Linked DNA regions of Polymorphobacter megasporae. The protein of the gene in region 1 interacts with the protein of each later gene in a pairwise test. Links are inferred from orthologs where the notes say so. Each region holds a gene or a part of one and is shown on either strand. Other genes may lie near its edges. The genes, in order: KTC28_RS09600, dnaE and dnaQ.

Evidence for each region.
Region 2: the proteins of KTC28_RS09600 (region 1) and dnaE interact in binary tests that used the Escherichia coli proteins (3 or more experiments, as listed by UniProt). The link is inferred for Polymorphobacter megasporae from one-to-one orthologs.
Region 3: the proteins of KTC28_RS09600 (region 1) and dnaQ interact in binary tests that used the Escherichia coli proteins (3 or more experiments, as listed by UniProt). The link is inferred for Polymorphobacter megasporae from one-to-one orthologs.

The regions. Positions count from the first base shown.
Region 1 is NZ_CP081848.1:2,011,384-2,015,631, reverse strand. What follows is about bases 1,332-4,248. They hold KTC28_RS09600 (DNA polymerase III subunit gamma/tau), read right to left. Parts: upstream 3,744-4,248; coding sequence 1,920-3,743; downstream 1,332-1,919. Other genes in these bases: KTC28_RS09590 (2Fe-2S iron-sulfur cluster-binding protein), read right to left, coding at 3,948-4,248; KTC28_RS09605 (YbaB/EbfC family nucleoid-associated protein), read right to left, coding at 1,601-1,927; mtgA (monofunctional biosynthetic peptidoglycan transglycosylase), read left to right, coding at 1,332-1,588. Outside these bases: KTC28_RS09615 (flavin monoamine oxidase family protein), read left to right, coding at 1-875; more of mtgA, read left to right, coding at 899-1,331. UniProt on the Escherichia coli protein: Part of the beta sliding clamp loading complex, which hydrolyzes ATP to load the beta clamp onto primed DNA to form the DNA replication pre-initiation complex.
Region 2 is NZ_CP081848.1:2,860,990-2,867,017, forward strand. The notes cover bases 752-4,724. They hold dnaE (DNA polymerase III subunit alpha), read left to right. Parts: upstream 752-1,080; coding sequence 1,081-4,524; downstream 4,525-4,724. Other genes in these bases: KTC28_RS13400 (GNAT family N-acetyltransferase), read left to right, coding at 752-984; KTC28_RS13410 (alkaline phosphatase family protein), read right to left, coding at 4,625-4,724. Outside these bases: KTC28_RS13395 (hypothetical protein), read left to right, coding at 1-445; more of KTC28_RS13400, read left to right, coding at 442-751; more of KTC28_RS13410, read right to left, coding at 4,725-6,028. UniProt on the Escherichia coli protein: DNA polymerase III is a complex, multichain enzyme responsible for most of the replicative synthesis in bacteria. This DNA polymerase also exhibits 3' to 5' exonuclease activity. The alpha chain is the DNA polymerase catalytic subunit.
Region 3 is NZ_CP081848.1:879,788-884,604, reverse strand. The notes cover bases 1,144-3,905. They hold dnaQ (DNA polymerase III subunit epsilon), read left to right. Parts: upstream 1,144-2,072; coding sequence 2,073-2,738; downstream 2,739-3,905. Other genes in these bases: KTC28_RS04080 (DUF1491 family protein), read left to right, coding at 3,860-3,905; KTC28_RS04085 (PTS sugar transporter subunit IIA), read left to right, coding at 3,399-3,863; hpf (ribosome hibernation-promoting factor, HPF/YfiA family), read left to right, coding at 2,824-3,399; coaE (dephospho-CoA kinase), read left to right, coding at 1,463-2,038; aroE (shikimate dehydrogenase), read left to right, coding at 1,144-1,466. In the rest of the region: KTC28_RS04115 (pyruvate, water dikinase regulatory protein), read left to right, coding at 1-61; KTC28_RS04110 (Maf family protein), read left to right, coding at 58-648; more of aroE, read left to right, coding at 645-1,143; more of KTC28_RS04080, read left to right, coding at 3,906-4,183; KTC28_RS04075 (cell wall hydrolase), read left to right, coding at 4,357-4,817. UniProt on the Escherichia coli protein: DNA polymerase III is a complex, multichain enzyme responsible for most of the replicative synthesis in bacteria. The epsilon subunit contain the editing function and is a proofreading 3'-5' exonuclease.

The DNA.
Region 1 (4,248 bases):
CCGCTGCTGGCGACTGGGCGGGTGCAGTCGACGCCGTCGTCGGCTACCTCGACGGCGTCGCGGCGAGGGCGGTTTCGCTCCACGACCATGCCGCCTTCGATGCCGCCGCCTCGGACAATAATTGGCGCGTCCGCGAGGGGCTTGGAACCGCCGTCGCGACATTGGCCGTCGGGCTCGATATCCGGCGGAACACGGCAGTGACAGCGATCGCGGTCGGCAGCGATGCGGTCCGCGTGACGACGTCCGCCGGGGTCGTCGAGGCAGCGACGGCGATCGTCACCGTCTCAACCGCCGTCCTCACCCGGATCGCTTTCACCCCCGAACTGCCCGGCCACCTCGCCGCCGCCGGCGACCTGCCGCTCGGCGACGTCGGCAAGGTCTTCCTCCACATCGACGGGCCGACCGACTTCCCTGTCGACGGCCACCTTCGCGGGCATCCGCGCGCATTATGCTCGGCCAGCCACCGGCTTCGCCCGTTCGGCTGGCCCGTGATCGAAAGCTATTTCGGCGGTCCCTACGCCGCCGACCTCGCCGCCGCTGGCCCGGCGGCGGCGATCGACGCGATGATCACCGAGTTGTGCGGATTGCTCGGATCCGACTGGCGAGCGCGGTTCCGGCCCTTGGCGGTCAGCGGCTGGCGCGCCGAGCCGTTTATCGGCGGCGCGTGGAGTCATGCCCGCCCCGGCCGCCGTGATGCCCGCCGGGCAATCGTCGAGCCGGTCGCGGGCCGATTGTTCTTCGCCGGCGAGGCAGGCGCGCTCGACGATGTCGGTACCGCGCACGGCGCGCATGCCACCGGGGTCGCTGCGGCGACCGCCGCGCTCGCCGTCTTGGCGCAACCCGCCTTGACGTCGCCCGAGGCTGTCGCCCAATAGCCCCGCGTAGTTAGGGGAGCCGGGTGGTGCGAACGGTCGGCTGGCTCCTCGGCAAGCTCGTCACCGTGGCGATAGTCGCCGTGCTGTTCGCGGTCGCGTGGGCGCTCGCCTATCGCTGGATCGACCCGCCGATAACCGTGCCGATGATCCGCGACGCGCTCGCCGGGCAGCATGTCGAGCGGACGTGGGCGCGGCTCGACCAGATCGCGCCGGCGATGCCGCGCGCGGTGATCGGCGCCGAGGATTCGACATTCTGCTCGCACCACGGCTTCGATTTCGGCGCGATCGAGCACGCCGCCGAGAAGAACGCGACGTCGCGCAAGGTCATCGGCGGCTCGACGATCTCGCAGCAGACCGCGAAGAACGCCTTCCTCTGGCCGGGTCGCTCGTACCTCCGCAAGGGGCTCGAGGCATATTTCACCGTCCTGATCGAGGCGATGTGGGGCAAGCCGCGGATCATGGAGGTCTATCTCAACATCGCCGAACTCGGCCCCGGCATCTACGGCGTCGAGGCCGCGGCACAGCATTATTTCGGGGTCAGCGCCGCCCGGCTGAGCCCGGCGCAAGCCTCGCGCATCGCCGCGATCCTGCCGCAGCCGATCAAGCGCGACGCCGCCGCCCTCCACGGCGCGGTCAAGCGCCACGCCCGCGCGATCGAGCGGCGGATCGGGGTGGTGCGGCGCGATGCGATCGACGGGTGCCTGGCGGACTGAAGCCGCGCTGGGTTACATCCCCGGCAGCTTGAACCCCGGCGGCAGCGGCAGGCCGGCGGTCATCTTCTGCATCTCGGCGTGTCCGACGGCGTCGGCCTTGCCCTTGGCGTCGTTGAACGCAGCGACAATCAGGTCTTCGAGCATGTCCTTGTCGGCGGTGTTGAGCAGCGACGGGTCGATGTCGACGCCGATGATGCGGCCTTTCGCGGTCGCGCGGACCTTGACCAGACCGCCGCCCGCCGCGCCCTCGACCTCGATCCCGTCGAGGCTCGCCTGCGCCTTGGCCATGTCGGCCTGGAGGCCCTGCGCCATCTTCATGATGTCGTCCATGTTAGGCATCGGCTGAATTCCTGTGCGGTAAATCGTCGGGGTCGGCGGCATCGATACCAAGCAAAGTCGCGTCGGGGAATGCCGCGAGGATCTGCCGCACGAGCGGGTCGGCCATCGCCGCGTCGCGCGTCGCCTGGATCCGCGCCTCGGCCTGTTCGTGGAGCGTCCGCGCGCCGCCGTCGCGCGCCAGTGTCACCGTCCAGCGCGTGCCTCCCGTCGCCTTGCCGAGCGCGAGCATCAGCTGCTGCGCGAAGCCGGGGCCGAGGTCGGACGGCGCGACGATCGTCAGGGTCGGCGGAGCGTAATCGACCAGCCGGACGACGTCGTGGAGGACGTGCGCGAGGCGCGGTTCGCGAGATTCCTCCATCAACGCGACGAGACCGGGATAGTCGGTGGGGAGCGTGGGGAATGGCGCAGGCGAGGCACTTGCCGCTGGCGGCGCAATTGGCGCTCGAGCGGACGATCCCTCCCCCCTTTCGTCGTCCCGGCGCAGGCCGGGACCCATATCTCCGCGAGCCGTGCCGGTGGCGAGATGGGTCCCGGCCTGCGCCGGGATGACGGCTGAAAGTGCGGAAATACCCTGAGCAGCGGGCGCGGCGTGTGGAAGGGCGGGCGCGGCAGGCCCATCCTCCCCGCGCTCGGTCAGCTTGCGGACCAGCTCCCCCGGATCGGGCAGCGCGCTCGCGTGGATGATCCGTAGCAGCGCCATCTCCGCCGCCTGCACCGGCACCGGCGCGGCGTGAACCTCGGCCAGCCCCTTGAGCAATAACTGCCACAGCCGGTGGAGATTGGGGAACGACAGCCGCGTCGCCCAGTCGCGGACGACCGCGCGCTCCTCGGCGCTCATCGCCGCGTCGTCGGCGTCGGCGACCTTGAACCGCGTGATCGTGTGGACGAGTTCGAGCAGTTCCTGCACGACCTGCGCCGGATCGGTGCCGAGGTCGTAGCTGTCCTTGAACGCCGACAGCGCCGACGCTGCCTCGCCCGCCAGCAGCAGCGCCATCAGCGAGCGGACCGCGCCGCGGTCCGACAGGCCGAGCATGTCGCGGACGGCAACGGCGGTGATCGCCCCCGCGCCGTGCGCGATCGCCTGGTCGAGGATCGACAGCCCGTCGCGGACCGATCCCTCCGCCGCGCGCGCGATCAGCGCGAGCGCCTCGGGCTCGGCGGTCGCGTCCTCGAGCGCGACGATCCGCGCGAAATGGTCGGCGAGCATCTCGCTCGGGATGCGGCGCAGGTCGAAGCGCTGGCAGCGCGACAGGACGGTGACCGGCAGCTTGCCGACCTCGGTCGTCGCGAAGATGAACTTGACGTGCGGCGGCGGCTCCTCGAGCGTCTTCAACAGCGCGTTGAACGCGTTCTTCGACAGCATATGGACTTCGTCGACGATGTAGATCTTGTAGCGCGCCGAGACGCTGGCATAGCGCACCGCCTCGATGATCTCGCGGACGTCGTCGACCCCGGTGTTCGACGCCGCGTCCATCTCGATGACGTCGATATGGCGCCCGGCGGCGATCGCGACGCACGGCTCGCAGACCCCGCAGGGCGCGATCGTCGGGCCGCCGGTGCCGTCGGGGCCGATGCAGTTCAATGCCTTGGCGATGATCCGCGCGGTCGAGGTCTTGCCCACCCCGCGCACGCCGGTCAGCAGCCACGCCTGCGCCAGCTGCCCGCGCGCGATCGCGTTGCCGAGCGTCCGCACCATCGCCTCCTGCCCAAGCAGCGAGGCGAAGTCGCCGGGGCGGTACTTGCGGGCAAGGACGCGATATTCGACCGCCGGGGGAGCGGCGGGGGCTTCGGCGGCGGCGGCGAACAGCTCACTCATGGCGCAGTGGTGAAGCCTTCGGCAGTCGGTTGCAACGGCGTTGGGTGGGAGCCGGGAACGACCCAGAGCGGATTCGTTACGGCTGCTTCCTTCCGGACCTGACCGGGTTGGCGATAACTCTGCCCGCCCGACTCCCGCGACCGATATGGGCGAGGCGGCGGCGCGACGCAAGCACCGGCTGCGCCCGGCCGGGACTCCTGGTGCCTAGCGCCCGGTCATGTCGTGGCTCGCGGCAGGCATTTTGACCTCGAGCGTGGCGAGGTCGTCGGTCAGCCAGATCTGGCACGCCAGTCGCGAGGTGCGCGACGCCCCGTAGGCGAAGTCGAGCATGTCCTCCTCCTCGGCGGTCGCTTTCGGCAGCCGGTCGAAATCTTCCGGTTTGATCAGCACGTGGCACGTCGAGCACGCCATCGCCCCCTCGCACGCGCCTTCGAGCGGCTGGTCGTTATTCTGCGCGAGGTCGAGCAGGCGGGTGCCTGCCGGAGCCGTGATCTCGACAACGCGC
Region 2 (6,028 bases), 850 kb from region 1 along the record:
TATCGGCACCGACGGGACGACGTCGTGGCGCCGGCTGCCTGCGGGCGGCGTCGACGTCGGCTCTGCATCGGGACCGAGCCGGCTCCACCTCCGCGACGCCTATTTGAGCAATTTTGCGTATTTCCTTCCCACGCGCTTTCCGGCGGCTGTCGTCGCGGAGGACCCGCGAACCGTTGGCACCACCGTCTACGACGTCGTCACGGTTCGCCCGGCCGGCAGCGAAGACTTCGCCTTATGGATCGATCGGGCGAGCCACCGGGTCGCGCGGATCGTCGTCGGCAATCAGGTCGCCGAGCTGCGTAACTATCGTACCGTGTCGGGGGTCTGCGCGCCGACCCTCGCGATCCAGACCGACGGTAATCCGGCGCACACGACGACGCTCGATATCGACAGCGTCGACACTGCGCCGTTGTCGCCAGCGGTCTTCGCGGTGCCGCGGCCATGAGCGTCGATCTTCAACCGACGTTGAGCGGCGATCTGGTCGCGCTGCGTCCGATCGCGCCCGGCGACTGGGCGGCGCTCTACACCGTCGCGTCCGATCCGCTGATCTGGGCAGTCCACCCGGTCAGCGACCGCTGGCGGGAGCCGGTCTTTCGCCGCTTCTTCGACGAGGCGCTGGCGAGCGGTGGCGGACTGGTCGCCACCGATCCGGCATCGGGCGCTGTCATCGGCTTCTCGCGCTACGATCTCGCGCGCGTCGAACCGGGCGAGGTCGAGATTGGTTGGACCTTCCTCGCCCGCAGCCACTGGGGCGGTGCGGCCAACGCCGACATGAAGCGGCTGATGATCGGCCACGCCCTGCGCCATTTCGACCGCGCATTGTTCCTCGTCGGCGAGGCGAACATCCGCTCGCGCCGGGCGATGGAGAAGATCGGCGGACGGCTCACCGACCGCACCTACGACGCCTATTACCCCAGCGGGATAGTACGCCACGTCATCTACGCGATCGACCGCGAAGGCTTTGCCGTGGGACCGCTCGCCTAAACCGGACACGAGGCTCCCCGACGATATCCACAGCGATCTCGGACTGCGGTCGCCCGTGCCATAGCCGAATCGCCGCCCGCGTCTTATCCTCTCCCGATGCCCCACGCTCCGTTCGTCCACCTCCGCGTCCAGTCGGCGTATTCGATGCTCGAAGGCGCGATGACGCCCGATGCGATCGCGGCGGCGTGCCGGACGATGAAGCTGCCGGCGGTCGCGCTGACCGATCGCAACAACATGTTCGGCGCGATGGAGTTTTCGGAAGCGTGCCGCGGGCAGGGGGTCCAGCCGATCATCGGCGCGCTCGTCGCGTTCGAGCGGCCGGGCTCGCGAACCCCGGCGGGACGAATGACGTGCGATTGGCTGGTGCTGTTAGCGCAGGACAAGACCGGGTACGACAACCTCATCGCCATCGTCAGCGACGCGCATCTCGGCTGCGATGCCGCCGACGAGCCGCATCTGACGCTCGCCGAGCTCGAAGGCCGGACCGATGGGCTGATCGCGCTGACGGCGGGGCCCGAGGGTGCGCTCGCGCGGCTGCTCGCCGAGGGGCAGGACGCGGCCGCCTATGCAGACGCGCTCGTCGCGCTGTTCCCCGACCGGCTGTATATCGAGTTGAGCCGGAGCGGCGATCCGATCGAGATCAAGGCCGAAGCCGCACTCGTCGAGCTCGCCCACGCCCGCGACCTGCCGATCGTCGCGACCAATCCGGCGCGGTTCATCGACGCCAAGGTCCACGCCGCGCACGACGTCATGCTGTGCATCGCCGACGGTGCCTATGTCGAGACGACCGAGCGGCGGCGGTCGAACCCCGAGCATTGGCTCAAGCCGGCGAAGACGATGCTCGAGCTCTTCGCCGACCTGCCCGAGGCGTGCGCGACGACGCTCGTCGTGGCGCAGCGCTGTGCGTACAAGGCGCCGTCGCGCGAGCCGATCCTGCCGAGCCTCGCGGGTGATCCCGCCGCCGAAGTGAGCGCGCTCGCCGAGCAGGCGACGGCGGGGCTCGACCGGCGGCTCGAGGCGCTCGGCCTGAGCGGCGACGCGGCGACGCCCTACCGTGAGCGCTGCGTATTCGAGCTCGGCGTCATCGCGCGGATGGGCTTCCCGGGCTACTTCCTGATCGTCGCCGACTTCATCCAATGGGCGAAGGCGCAGGGCATTCCGGTTGGTCCCGGGCGCGGATCCGGCGCGGGATCGGTCGTCGCCTGGGCGCTGACGATCACCGACCTCGACCCGTTGCAGCACGGCCTGCTGTTCGAGCGCTTCCTCAACCCCGAGCGTGTGTCGATGCCCGACTTCGACATCGACTTCTGCGAAACCCGCCGCGGCGAGGTCATACGCTATGTCCAGCAACGCTACGGGCGTGGGCAGGTCGCGCAGATCATCACCTTCGGGAAATTGAAGGCGCGCGCGGTCCTCAAGGACGTCGGGCGGGTGCTGCAGATGCCGTACGGGCAGATCGACCGCATCGCCAAGCTGATCCCAAATCATCCGACCGATCCGTGGACGCTGGCGCGCGCGATCAACGGCGTGTCCGAGCTGGTGGCCGAGCGCGACCGCGATCCCAAGGTCGCGCATTTGCTCGAGATCGCGCTCAAGCTCGAAGGCCTGCCGCGCCACTCGTCGACTCACGCTGCCGGCGTCGTCATCGGCGACCGGCCGCTGAGCCAGCTCGTGCCGATGTACCGCGACCCGCGCTCGGACATGCCGGTGACCCAGTTCGACATGAAGTGGGTCGAGAAAGCCGGGCTGGTCAAGTTCGACTTCCTCGGGCTCAAGACGCTGTCGGTACTAGAACGCGCCCGCGAACTGCTGCTGGCGAAGGGCGTCGTGCTCGACCTCGCCGCGCTCCCGCTTGACGACGAGGAGACCTACCGGCTGATCGCGCGCGGCGATACCGTTGGGGTGTTCCAGTTCGAATCCGAGGGCATGCGGCGCGCGCTGACACAGGTCCGGCCCGACTGCTTCGCCGACATCATCGCGCTCGGCGCGTTGTACCGCCCGGGGCCGATGGAGAATATCCCGAGCTTCGGCCGCCGTAAGAATGGCGAGGAGGTGCCCGACTACCTCCATCTGAGCCTCGAGGGCGTCCTCAAGGAAACCTACGGCGTCATCATCTACCAGGAACAGGTGATGCAGATCGCCCAGATCCTCGCTGGCTACAGCCTCGGCGAGGCCGACCTGCTGCGCCGTGCGATGGGCAAGAAGATCGCCGCCGAGATGCAGGCGCAAAAGGCGCGCTTCGCCGATGGCGCGGCGAAGAACGGCGTCGATAAGCGCCAGGCGGCGGCGATCTTTGAGCTCGTCAACAAGTTCGCCGGATACGGTTTCAACAAGAGTCACGCCGCGGCGTACGCACTCGTCAGCTACCACACCGCGTGGCTCAAGACGCACCATCCGGTCGAGTTCTACGCCGCGTCGATGGCGTTCGACATCACCAACACCGACCGGCTGGCGATCTTCGTCGACGACATGCGGCGGATGGCGGTGCCGTGCCTGCCGCCGTGCATCAACGCGAGCGACGCCGACTTTACTGTCGAGGACAGCGGCGTTCGCTTCGGGCTGGCGGCGCTCAAGAGCGTCGGCGAGAAAGCGATGGCGGGGATCGCCGAGGAGCGCGCGCGCGGCGGCCGGTTCACCGGGCTCGCCGACTTCTCGCGCCGGGTCGACCCGAAGTTGCTCAACAAGCGCCAATTGGAGGCACTCGTCGGCGGCGGCGCATTCGACGGGATCGAGAAGAACCGCGCCGGGGTACACGCGCTCGCCGAGGCAATCCTCGGCACCGCGCAGAACGCCGCCGCCGCCCGCGAGAGCGCGCAGGTCGCGATGTTCGGCGAGAGCCACGACCGCGGGCTGGCGATGCTCGTGCCGCCGGGGATGGGCTGGACCCTTGCCGAGACGATGGCACACGAGAAGGATGCGTTCGGCTTCTACTTCTCGGGCCACCCGGTCGAGGGCTTCGCGCATATTCTCACCGCCCACGGCGCACGAACCTATGCCCAGTGCGCGACGGTCGAGCCACCCCCCGGGGGCGGGCGACTGCCAGCGACGATGGCGGGGCTGATCGAGGACCTCAAGTGGCGGACCCCGCAGAACGGCAAGAGCGACAAGTATCTGCTGCTGACGATGTCCGACGCGAGCGGCCAGTATGTCGCGAGCTGCTTCGACGACGCCGCGCAGGCACAGATCGTCGCCGCGCATGCCGCCGCCGACGCGGTGCTGGTCAACGCCGAGCTGATGTGGCGGCCCGGCGAGGACACCCCGCGCGTGACGATCCGAGGGGTCAAGCCGCTCGCCGCGCTGGCGAAGGCGTCTCGCTGCCGCCTGACGGTCGAGCTGTCAGGGGCAGGGATCGACGCGCTCGCAGGGCTGGTGTCGAGCAGGCGAGGGGGCAAAGGCGAGATCGTCGCGCTGGTCCCGCTCGGCGGCGGCGGCCGCGCGAACCTGTCGCTCGGCATGGATTTTGCGATCGACAACGAGGTCGTGGCGAAGGTCGAACGGCTGCGCGGGGTCGCCGGGGTACGGTTGATGGCGGCGAGTTAGCAGGGTCTCCCGATTATGCGGCGAAGATCATGTCTTCGCGGCAGAGACCAATGAAGTTAGTGCCATCGCCGCATGACACAATAAGCTCCGGGCGGCCGTCCTACCGGCAGGTCGTCGCCCCGGTCCGATCGAGATCGAGGCAGCGCCCATCGACCATCGGCGTCTTCACCCCGACCACCGCCGCCAGCGTCGGCGCGATGTCAACCGTCTCGACCGGCAGCGGCTGTTCGAAGCCCGCGGCTCCCGGCCACCAGAACAGGATCGGGACGCGGCGGTCGTAGTTCCACACCGACCCATGCCCGGCGACGGTGTCGCCGAGCGACTGCGGGTCGCCGAGCGTGGTGTACGGCCGCAGCACCGCCATGATGTCGCCGCTGCGGACCGGATCGGTTGACTCGGCGATGCGTTCGAGCAGCGTCATTTCGTCGGCGGGCTTGCCCTTCGGCGGCAGACCGGCGAGCGCCTGCGCCCTGGTGTAGACCTCGACGACCTCGGGGCGCTTGCGGAGTTCTGCGATCGTGACCTCGCCGATCCGCTCGATCAGCTTGGCGTTCGCCCCTTCAGGCGGAACGATCGTGATCTCGTACGGGTCGCCCGCGAGCGGGCTGGCGTCGAGCTTGAGATCGGCCTGCACTGCCGCGCCGACTTCGGTCATCAGAGTCTTCGGGTTGACCCGGACTGCAGGGAAGCCGCGCTCCGCGACACGCTCGGCAACGTCGATGCTGCCGTGGTCGGCGGTCAGCACAACGAGGACAGGGATCTTAAGCGCCTCGAGCTTGCCGAGGAACACTCCGAGCATCGCATCGAGGTGCGCGAGGTTATCGCATTGCTCGGCGCTTTCGGCCCCGTAGCGGTGGCCGACGTAATCGGTCGCGCTGAGGCTGATCGCGAGGACGTCGGGAGCGCCGCCCTGGCCGAGCTTCTGCGTCGCGATCAATTGCGTCGCGAGGTCGAGCGCGACCTGGTCGTAAATCGGCGACGCGCGGAACCACGATTGGAAATAGCTGTCCTTCGAGAAGTCTGTCCCCGGTGCGGGGGCGATCCAGCCGAGCGGGGGCAGTTCGTCGTCGACCGTCAGCCGCCCATAGCGCCGCGCGCCGAGGTCGACCTTGCACCGCGGGTCGAGCGGCACCCACTTCGGCGCGGCCTTGAGCCACTTCGCCGCGAGCGCCGCATTATACGCGACGATGGGGGCGAGCCGCGCCGCCTCGTTCGTGCCCGCGGGGATGTAGGTGGTGAAGCCGCCGTTGGCGTCGTCCCACCAGAACGTGCCGTCGGCGCCGTGGCCCGCCATCGTGATCGCGCCGCGGTCCTTGCCAGACACCGCAAATGTGCGGCTTGCTGGGTTCGCCGCCTTCATCCACTCGCCAAGCGTCGGCACCTTGAGATTGGCCGGGCCGCGCGGCGCATCGGGACGCCCGGGGACGGGCGAGGCGGGGTCGAGCATGCAATAGGCCTGCGTCTTGGTCGCGCGGTCGTACCAGCTGTTGGCGACGATGCCGGT
Region 3 (4,817 bases), 1.1 Mb from region 1 along the record:
GATCATCAATCTCGTCCAGGCGCGAAGCGACAGCGCGAATATCGAGCTCGAGGGGAAGTGATCACCCTCGCATCGACGAGCCCGGCGCGCGCGGCGATGCTGACTGCGGCCGGGGTGGCATTCACCGCACAGGCTCCGCTGGTCGACGAAGATGCGATCAAGGAGGGTCTTGCCGCCGAAGGCGCGCGCGCCGACCGGATCGCCGATGCGCTCGCCGAGACCAAGGCGATCAAGGTTTCGCGTCGAGTGCGCGGCCTCGTTCTTGGCGCGGACCAGGTACTCGTGACTGCCGACGGCGCGATGCTCGATAAGCCCGGCGACCGGGCGGGCGCGGCGGCGCAGCTGCGGCGGTTGATGGGGGCCGAGCACCGGCTGATCGCGGCGGCGGTGATCGCCGAGGACGGCGTGGCAGTGTGGCGAGCGAGCGACACCGCGCGGCTGACGATGCGGTCGCTTTCGGATGCGTTCATATCGGACTATCTCGACCGCGAGGGCGACGCGGTGCTGGGGTGCGTCGGAACGTACCGGATCGAGGGGCTGGGGGCGCAATTGTTCACGAAGGTCAGCGGCGACCCGTTCGTCATCCAGGGGCTGCCGCTGCTGGCGGTGCTCGATTACCTACGAACGCGCGGCGAGTTGGCGGCGTGAGCTTTGCCTCTGCGGGGGTCATCGGCTGGCCGGTCGCGCACTCGAAGTCCCCGCTGATCCATCGCTTCTGGCTGGCAAAGCTGGGGATCGACGCGGATTACGGGCGCTTCCCGGTCGCACCCGAACATCTCGGCACGGCGATCGACGCGTTGCCGGCGCTGGGCTTGTCCGGGGTCAATGTAACTGCGCCGCACAAGGTCGAGGTGATGCGTTTTCTCGACCGGGTCGATCCGCGAGCGGCGCGGGTCGGGGCGGTCAATACCGTCGTGGTCGAGGGCGACACGCGAAGCGGCTATAACAGCGACATTGATGGCGTCACTGAGGCGCTGCGCGGGATCGATCTGTCGGGATCGGTGATCGTCGTCATCGGGACCGGCGGTGCAGCGCGCGCAGCATTCGCGGCGCTGTCAGGCACCCGCCATCGCGAAATCTTAGTCGTCAGCCGCAATCCGAGGCTGGCGGCGGAAACCGCGCGAGAGTTCGACATCGTCGCGACTGGAGTTCCGATAGAGAGTATTGGCAGCTGTTTTGCCCTTGCTGACCTAATTGTTAACGCGTCTCCCCGTGGCATGCACGGACAGCCTGAATTGTACGAAAATGTACAGAGTACACTTACGCACCCCTTTACGGTTGTTTTCGATATGGTCTACGCTCCGCTCGAAACCGCGCTTCTCGCGGCCGCCCGCGCCCGCGGGTTGCGTACCATCGACGGTCTCCAGATGCTGGTCGGACAAGCTGCCGCCGCGTTCGAGCTGTTCTATGGTGCCCCCGCCCCCCGCGATCATGACGCGGAGCTTCGCGCGTTGCTGATCGCATGATCGTCCTTGGCCTCACGGGTTCGATCGGCATGGGCAAGTCGACCGTCGCGGCGATGTTCCGCCGGTTGAAGGTGCCGGTGTTCGACGCCGATGCCGTTGTGCGTGAACTCCAGTCGCCGGGCGGTGCAGCGCTCGGCCCGATCGCCGCAGCGTTTCCTGGCGTCGTCGTCGACGGCGTCCTCGACCGTGCCGCGCTCGGGCAGGAGGTGTTCGCCGATAGCGACCGGCTCGAGACGCTCGAGGACATCGTCCACCCGCTCGTGGCGGTGGCACGCACCCGCTTCCTCTTCCGCTATCGGACCCGCGAGCTTGTCGTCCTCGACATCCCGCTGCTTTACGAGCGTGGCGGCGACGACGACTGCGACCTTGTCGCGGTCGTCTCGGCCCCCGAGGATGTGCAGCGCGATCGCGTCATGGCGCGACCCGGCATGACCGCGGAAAAGTTCGAGGCGATCCTCGCGCAGCAGATCCCCGACGCGGAAAAACAGGCGCTCGCCGATATCGTCATCCAGAACGGCGGGTCGACGATCGCGACATGGCGGGCGGTCAAGGAGATCGTCGCCGGCCTTTGACTTGTCTGGGGTCGGATCGACGTTAGATAGAGTCATGCGCGAGATTGTCTGGGACACCGAAACGACCGGGATCATGCCCGGGGATGGCCACCGTATCGTCGAGATCGGTGCGATCGAATTGCGCGGGCGCGTCGCCACCGGGCGCAGCTTCCATTCGTACATCGATCCCTGCCGGATGATGCCAAAGGATGCCGAGGGCGTCCACGGCCTGTCGACGGCGTTTCTGACCGGCCAGCCGGTGTTCGAGGCGGTGGTCGACGATTTCCTCGCCTTCATCGAGGATTCGCCGCTTGTGGCGCACAACGCCGTGTTCGACATGGAATTCCTCAACTGGGAGCTGCGCCGCGCGCGAATGCCGGCGATCCCGGCGCATCGGGCGGTGTGTACGCTCGAATTGTCGCGCAAGAAGCATCCGGGGGCGAAGCATACCCTCGACGCTCTGTGCAATCGCTACGGCATCGACCTGTCGGGACGGTCGAAGCACGGCGCGCTGATCGATGCCGAACTGCTCGCGCGGGTCTATGTCGAATTGACCGGCGGGCGGCAGATCGGGTTCGACCTCACCGCCGATGCGGTCGTCGAGGAAGCCGCGGCGCCACGGACATTAGTCGCGGCGCGCGCGCATGCGGCATCCGCCGACGAACTCGCCCGCCACGCCGCGTTCATCGGGGGACTTAAGGACCCGGTCTGGTTGTCGTAGCGTTGCCTAATTCCCAGTCGACCCCGGCTGATTGACGGCATCCGGGGCCGGGCCTAGAGCCACCGCCCGCCACAAGGAGACGAATATGGACATCCGCGTTTCAGGCCATCAGGTCGACGCCGGGGCCGCTTTTCGCGAGCACGTCCAGACCCGGCTGCGCGCCATCGCCGACAAGTATTTTAGCCGAGCGATCGGTGCCAACGTCACGCTGAGCCCGGCCCCGCACAGTGGCTTTGCGGTCGATATCGTCATGCACGTGATGTCCGACCTGATCCTCAAGGGCCGCGCCGAAGCGCAGGATGCGCACGCCGCGTTCGACGGCGCCGCCGACCGCATCGACAAGCAGCTCCGCCGCTACATGCGCCGCCTGAAGGACCGCAACGGTCCGGGTAACGCGCGCGCCGTCGAGAGCCAGACCGACCTCGACAACGCCGCCTACACGATCTTCGCCGCGCCGCCCGAGGAGGAAGCCGACGACAATCCGTTGATCATCGCCGAAACCCGCGTCGACATTCCCGAGGCGACGGTCAGCGATGCAGTGATGATGCTCGACCTGCGCAACACGACCGCATTGCTGTTCAAGAACAGCAAGTCGGGCGTCCACAACATGGTCTATCGGCGCGAAGACGGCAGCATCGGCTGGGTCGAGCCGAGGGTGTGATGATCGCCCTCGGCGACCTGATCTCGCCCGCGGTGCAGTTCGACCTGCACGCGGTCAACAAGCGCGCGGTGCTTCTGGCGATGGCGGCGCACGCGGCGCGGCTGACCGGCCAGGACGACGGGTATGTCGCCGAGGTGATTCTTGCCCGCGAGGCGCTCGGGTCGACTGGCTTTGGTGCGGGGACGGCGATCCCGCACGGCCGGCTCGACACCCTGCCGCGGATCGTCGCGGTGATCGCCAAGCTTGCCGCGCCGGTCGACTTTGCCGCGCTCGACGGGCTTCCGGTCGATCTCGTCGTGCTGATGCTCGCGCCGACCGGAGCGGGCGCCGAACATTTGAAGGCGCTCGCCCGCGTCAGCCGCGCGCTGCGTGACCGCGATTTCTGCGCCAAGCTGCGCGGCAGTGCGTCAGCCGATGCGCTGTACGCGCTCGTCACCGGCGACGCGCGGAGCGAGGCGGCGTGAGTGAGCCCCGCCTGTCGGCGGGGACGTGGACCAGCGCATTGCTCCGGCGGGTCGACGCCGCCGGGGATTTCGCCACCGTGGTCCACCGTGGCGACGCCGTTGCCGGCAGCGTCGTCCTGATTCACCGCGATCGATCGGGGAGCGTTCGTGCGCTGTCGCGCGCGCTCGGCGAGTCGGGATCGTACGTCTGGCGTACCGCGGCAACCGGCGACTCGGTCGACTCCTGGGTCTCCCGGCAGCGCGGCTTCGACCCCGATCTTTGGGTAATTGAACTGGACACCCCTGATCCGGCACGGTTCATCGACGAAACAATCGACTGAGCTTGCTACAATGTGAACCGGTCTTCACCACGAACGGCATCGAGTGCCGGAACCGTGGGCGGGTCCGGTGATCATCAGCCCAAGCGGACCGAACCGGGTTCAGCCCAGCGACGCACGATCATTCGGATCGATGCCGAGCGGATCCGGGAACGCCGTGGGTAGCAAGCGAACGAATGACCTTCAGGTTCCCGATTCTCGCCCGTCTGGCCGCTTTGGCCGTCGCGGTGACACTTCTTCCGGCCGCGGGGCAATTCCCCGTTGCCGCTCTCGCGCTGGCCCCGATCGTCGCCACGACCGTCGAAACCACTCAGCCAGCCGCCGACATCACGACAGCCGACAACACGACCGCCAATTCGACGGCCAACGTCCCCCAGATCGCCGAGAGCGATGCCGCCGCCGAGCCACGCCCGGCGCAGCTTGCCACTCTCGTCGCCCGCACGATGGACACCCAGCCGACCGCCTACGGCGATCGCGAGTGCCTTGCCCGCGCCGTCTATTTCGAAGCCCGCGGTGAGCCGCTCGAAGGGCAGCTCGCCGTCGCCCAGGTGATCCTCAACCGCGTCGCGTCGGGCAAGTTCGCCGACAGCGTCTGCGGCGTCATCGCCCAGCACGGCCAGTTCAGCTTCGACAAGAG